Glaciimonas sp. PCH181: one gene and its partner. Each later gene encodes a partner of the first gene's protein in a complex. Links are inferred from orthologs where the notes say so. Each region holds a gene or a part of one and is shown on either strand. Other genes may lie near its edges.

Region 1 (3,057 bases):
AAGTGCGTCCGTACCGCGTTTCGTTAGAGAAACGACCGATGGCGATTTTGCGTTTTAATGTTTTTGCAGCGGTTTCTACAACAATCTGTTGTTGTGCTTTTATTTGCTGCGCACGAGAATTCTGCGCTTCAACAGTTTGTGGTGGCGTGCTAATGACCGCGCAGCCAGCGACGACAAGTACCAACGTGGTTGGCACTATTTTTTTCACATTTATCACATTATTTCCTGGTGGCAATGCATTAAAAGCGGCGATGCTAGCATGTGCCTCAGAGGAAACACGCAATGCGGCCAACAGTTAAGGAATTTCCCTAGGTTCGTGTGCTAACGGCATGAAGAGATGGATAGGCGTCTAGCCCATCATCGGAGAACGGCGCTGTATTGCAGAAGAATCCACAGCGCCGTGTGCTACATTTTTACGAAAACAAACCGCGTTAAACCTTATCCAATTTAGCGATCGTCAAATCCAGCAGTTTCATTCCATGCTTACCAAAATTGATCTGCGCTCGGGCATTGTCGCCACCACCCTCGATATTCACGATCACGCCTTCACCGAATTTTTGATGGGCGACGTTTTCGCCGATACGCCAACCGATATCCTTTTTAGCAAATTTGTTGGCGATGTTATTGGCACCACTTTGCGGGGTATCGACCCATGCCGCTTTCGGATGCGCGAACCAGCTATGTTGCTGCGGCGGCACGATTTTTGGCGAAAGCCATTTCAGTGATTCTTCCGGCAACTCATCAAAAAACCGCGAACGCATGTTGTAACGGGTTTGCCCGTGCAACATCCGTGTTTGCGAAAAGCTCATGTACAAGCGCCGCTTGGCACGTGTAATGGCGACGTACATCAAACGCCGTTCTTCCTCAACACCAGCGTCTTCTTTTTGCGAATTTTCATGTGGAAACAGACCTTCTTCCAGACCGGTAATAAATACCGCATCGAACTCCAAACCTTTCGATGAATGGACCGTCATCAATTGCAAAGCGTCCTGTCCGGTTTTAGCTTGATTGTCCCCGGCCTCAAGCGAGGCGTGCGACAAGAATGCCGATAACGGTGACATGATGAGCGCCAACTGCGCATCCGCATCAATAATTTCGACGCCATCCGCCGTCGTGATTGACGCCGCCGCAAGCACATCCGCCTTAGGACCGAGCAGTGCAGGCGCGTCTAGCCCGAAGCCTTCTTCGCCCACGAACAGCGTCGCGGCATTCACCAATTGCTCCAGATTTTCGATGCGATCCGCACCTTCTCGTTCACTACGATAATGGGTAATCAAGCCGCTCAAATCGAGCATAATCTGCACCATCTCTGGCAACGGTAACTGTTGCGTCTCGAAACGTGCGCTCTCAATCAAATTAAGAAATCCGCTCAGCGACGTGCCAGCTTTTCCCGGGACATAGCGCACTGCCTCATACAACGAAACGCCATGCTGCTTAGCGGCATCCTGCAAGTGTTCAAGCGAACGCGCACCGATCCCGCGCGTCGGAAAATTCACGACGCGCAAGAATGCAGAGTCGTTATGCGGGTTATCCATCAGTTGCAAATAGGCGATGGCATGCTTCACTTCGGCACGCTCAAAATAGCGTTGGCCGCCGTACACACGATAAGGAATTCCGGCAGAAAATAACGCATGCTCGATCACCCGCGATTGCGCATTCGACCGATACAAAATCGCGATTTCGCTACGCGTCGCGCCCTCATTAATCAGGCTTTTTGCTTCTTCGATGATCCACTGCGCTTCAAGTAAATCGCTGGTCGATTCGTAAATTCGTACCGGCTCACCATGACCTGCATCCGTGCGTAAATTTTTACCCAGACGCTTGTTATTGTTGGCGATCAGCGTATTTGCAGAATCCAGAATATGGCCATGCGAGCGATAATTTTGTTCCAGCTTGATTAAATTCTGGACTTGGAATTCACGCTCGAAAGTGCTCATGTTGCCAACATTGGCACCACGAAATGCATAGATGCTTTGATCGTCATCGCCCACGGCAAAAACAGCACCGCCCTGTCCGGCCATCAATTTCAGCCATTTGTATTGCAGGTCATTAGTGTCCTGAAACTCATCCACCAGAATGTGTTTAAAACGGGCTTGATAATGCTCACGCAAGGGCTGGTTCCGCACCATTAATTCATAGGTGCGCAATAACAGCTCGGCAAAATCGACCACGCCTTCGCGCTGACATTGCTGATCGTACAACGCATACAACTCGACAAATTTACGGTTGTAATCATCGTTGGCTTCGACCTCGTTGGCGCGCAAACCCTGATCTTTCGCGCCATTGATGAAGTACATTAAATTGCGCGGTGGATATTTCTCGTCATCGATATTCAACGACTTGAGCAGGCGCTTGATCGCCGATAGCTGATCTTGCGAATCCAGAATCTGAAATGTCGAAATCAGACCCGCATCCTTATGGTGGGCGCGCAGCAGGCGATTGCAGAGTCCGTGAAAAGTCCCGATCCACATCCCGCGTGTATTAATCGGCAACATCGCAGACAACCGTACCATCAGTTCCTTGGCGGCCTTGTTGGTAAATGTTACAGCCAGCACGCCGGACGGTGAAACCTGCCCGGTTTGAATAAGCCATGCGATGCGGGTAATCAATACGCGTGTCTTGCCCGATCCGGCGCCAGCGAGAATCAAGGCGGGTTGTGCGGGCAAAGTTACTGCGGCGAGTTGTTCTGGATTGAGGTTCTGAAGGAGATTTTGCATCCTGCCATTATATGCCGCCGAAGCGCCGTTCCGATTATGGCAAGCAATGATTCCGGCTAAAGCGTAAAATAATGCACTGCATTATGGCCAACAGGCCCCCGGCATCATTCAATACTGATCAGCTTTGCGCGCTATCGGTTCATTCATCAATACATCACGTTGCTACCTTACCTATCATGTCCGAAGAAGCTCGCTCCAAAAGCGTTGCGCCATCCGCGTTAAAGCCGAATATTCAGCCTCTCTCGCAGAGCGAAGTTACTTTTCATATTCTCTCCACTTCATTTTTTACTTTTCTTTGTTATTTAAGCATCGGTTTGCCGTTAGCCGTATTGCCCGGTTA
Region 2 (3,067 bases), on another replicon or contig:
CGACCTCCCCCATCGCATCGCCAGTGGTTTTCTCGATCGCCAACTGCCCGTCTGCGACCAATAACATTTTCATGAAATTGCGTAGCGAGGTTGCTCGATTAACCTGCTTTGAAAGCCCTGCCGCCGACCACAATCCACCTACCGCACCATCCATAAAACAAACGCCCGTCGCACTCGCCGCACGCGGATAAGGCCCCTCACCGACCAGCACATATTTCACCGCATCGATAGGCAAGGCAAAGGCAGCAAACAAACGGCCTTCCGTTGGCAAGTAGTCAGAAGCAACCAATTCCGGCAAATAAGTTTGATGCGCTACCGCCATTGCATGTAAGCCCTCCAGCAAAATTGGCTGCCAGGAAGAATGTGCGACATCTAAAGCGCGACGAATTTCAATAGGGATAAGTTTAGTGCGTAAATCAGTCATAAATTAAAACAGTAAGTTAAAAAATGAGTTATAAAAATAAATTTTAAACGCCATAAAATTCATTACTTCACCCCTATATTTGAATGATCATTCAATTAAATATTATGAACTATGGCACCACATTATCCACGCCCGGCGCGCCGAATAATTGCTGCTTCAATTGATGCATTTGATCACGCACCTGAGCCGCTTTTTCAAACTCCAGATTCTTCGCATGATCGCCCATGAGCTTCTCAAGGCGCTTAATTTCCTTGCTAACCTGCTTTTCGCTCATCGACTCATACTTCACCCGATCTTGCGCGGCATGCAACTCTTCACGCGCACCTTGGGCGCTGTACACGCCATCGATCAACTCCCTAATTTCCTTGCGGATACCAACAGGCGTAATGCCATTTAAAAGATTAAAGGCAATCTGTTTAGCGCGACGACGCTCGGTCTCATCAATTGCACGCCGCATCGAATCGGTCATGCGATCTGCGTACAAAATCGCCTTACCATTAAGGTTACGGGCGGCGCGGCCTATGGTTTGAATGAGGCTTCTTTCAGAACGCAAAAAGCCCTCTTTATCGGCATCCAAAATCGCCACCAGCGACACCTCAGGAATATCCAAGCCTTCGCGCAACAAGTTAATCCCCACCAGCACATCGAAAGTGCCGAGCCGCAGATCGCGAATAATTTCGACGCGCTCGACCGTTTCGATATCGCTATGCAGGTAGCGCACCTTAATCCCGTTATCACTCAGAAAGTCCGTCAGCTGCTCCGCCATGCGCTTAGTCAGCGTAGTAACCAATACGCGTTCATTTTTCTTGATCCGGGCATTCGCCTCAGACATCAGATCATCAACCTGACTCAATGCCGGACGCACCTCAATCAGCGGATCGACCAGACCCGTCGGGCGCACCACCTGCTCCACCACTTGATCGGCATGCTGATTTTCGTAGTCAGCCGGAGTCGCTGAAACAAAAACTGTTTGCCGCATCTTGCCCTCAAATTCGTCGAACCGCAGCGGCCGATTATCCAGCGCTGACGGTAAGCGAAAGCCGTAATCCACCAGATTGGTTTTCCGGGCGCGATCGCCGTTATACATACCATTAAGCTGGCCGATCAAAACATGCGACTCATCGAGAAACATCAATGCGTCTTTCGGCAAATAATCAACCAATGTCGGCGGCGGCTCGCCTGCTTTCGCACCACTCAAATGTCGCGAGTAGTTTTCAATACCTTTGGTAAATCCAATCTCCTGCATCATCTCCAAATCAAAGCGTGTGCGCTGTTCGATACGCTGCTCTTCGATTAACTTATTTTCTTTACGGAAAAATTCCAGCCGATCACGCAACTCGTCTTTAATAGTCTCGATAGCGCGCAGTACGGTGCCACGCGGCGTCACATAATGCGAACCGGGATAAACCGTAAAACGGGGAATTTTTTGTTTTACCCGACCCGTCAACGGATCAAATAATTGCAGACTTTCAATTTCATCATCGAAGGTTTCAATCCGCAGCGCCAACTCAGCATGTTCAGCCGGAAACACATCGATGGCATCCCCACGCACACGGAAAGTACCCCGCCCGAAATCGATTTCATTGCGGCTATATTGCATCTGAATTAAGCGCGCAATCACATCCCGCTGGCTCACTTTATCCTTGGCACGCAACGTCAAAATCATCTGGTGATATTCGTTCGGATTACCGATACCGTAAATCGCGGAGACCGTTGCCACAATCACTACATCGCGCCGTTCCATCAACGACTTGGTGCACGACAAGCGCATCTGCTCTATATGCTCATTAATCGACGAATCTTTCTCGATGAACAAGTCCCGTTGCGGTACATATGCTTCCGGCTGGTAATAATCGTAATAACTTACAAAATATTCCACCGCATTTTGTGGAAAAAATTCGCGAAATTCACTATATAACTGCGCCGCCAGCGTCTTATTTGGCGCAAATATGATTGCTGGTCGCCCCATCCGCGCGATCACATTCGCCATCGTGTAAGTCTTGCCAGAACCGGTAACGCCAAGCAAAGTCTGGTAAAACAGACCGTCTTCGATCCCCTCGGATAGCTTATCTATCGCCGCAGGCTGGTCGCCCGCCGGTAAAAAGGGCTGGAAAAGTTTATAGGGGGAATTGGGGAAAGTGACAATTTTGTCATCGTCGATCTTGCCAGCAATGTGTGATATGTCAGCCATGAGCCTCGACCTTTGGTAGAATAAGCAGCAGTAAATCCGCGCCGACTTGCGATAAATTAGTGATCCGGCACAGCATTCAACCCGACTGCAAACCTACGGTTAGCAGCCAACTTTTTATGTTATCACGATGACCGCTCCTCTTCCTGCCTCCCTTTTCACCGCCATCGAAATGGCGCCACGCGATCCAATTCTTGGCGTTACCGAAGGCTTCAATTCCGATCAAAACCCAAGCAAAACCAATCTGGGCGTTGGGGTTTATTACGACGACAATGGTAAAGTACCGCTGCTAGAATGCGTGCGTAAAGCCGAAGCACAATTGATAGAAAAGCTATCACCACGAACTTACCTGCCTATCGACGGCCTGGCGGCGTACGACAAAGCAGTGCAAGAACTCGTATTTGGTGCCGATAGCGCCGTAATTAAAGAGAAGCGCGCAATTACTGTCCAATCCA

What was found. The genes of interacting proteins can lie anywhere in the genome.
Region 2: the proteins of C7W93_RS12895 (region 1) and uvrB are in contact, whole or in part, in a crystal structure (PDB 7EGT), measured with the Thermus thermophilus proteins. The link is inferred for Glaciimonas sp. PCH181 from one-to-one orthologs. Residues at the interface, in WP_096412145.1 of Thermus thermophilus: His654, Arg656, Phe657, Gln666, Asp668, Glu669, Lys680, Arg681, Leu682, Ser683, Lys685, Tyr686, Ala687; in WP_096411307.1 of Thermus thermophilus: Glu23, Leu25, Arg26, Asp27, Gly28, Glu29, Arg30, Phe31, Arg55, Glu326, Asp327, Phe328, Glu379, Ser382, Gln383, His398, Gly400, Arg401.

Annotation. Positions count from the first base shown.
Region 1 is NZ_PYFP01000001.1:2,826,015-2,829,071, forward strand. The notes cover bases 75-3,057. They hold C7W93_RS12895 (UvrD-helicase domain-containing protein), read right to left. Parts: upstream 2,718-3,057; coding sequence 432-2,717; downstream 75-431. Other genes in these bases: C7W93_RS12890 (CsgG/HfaB family protein), read right to left, coding at 75-208; C7W93_RS12900 (MFS transporter), read left to right, coding at 2,894-3,057. Outside these bases: more of C7W93_RS12890, read right to left, coding at 1-74. UniProt on the Escherichia coli protein: A helicase with DNA-dependent ATPase activity. Unwinds DNA duplexes with 3'-5' polarity. Translocates on single-stranded DNA with 3'-5' polarity. Initiates unwinding more efficiently from a nicked substrate than double-stranded DNA.
Region 2 is NZ_PYFP01000003.1:171,969-175,035, forward strand. The notes cover bases 75-3,067. They hold uvrB (excinuclease ABC subunit UvrB), read right to left. Parts: upstream 2,616-3,067; coding sequence 534-2,615; downstream 75-533. Other genes in these bases: C7W93_RS21495 (uracil-DNA glycosylase), read right to left, coding at 75-424; C7W93_RS21505 (amino acid aminotransferase), read left to right, coding at 2,743-3,067. In the rest of the region: more of C7W93_RS21495, read right to left, coding at 1-74. UniProt on the Escherichia coli protein: The UvrABC repair system catalyzes the recognition and processing of DNA lesions. A damage recognition complex composed of 2 UvrA and 2 UvrB subunits scans DNA for abnormalities.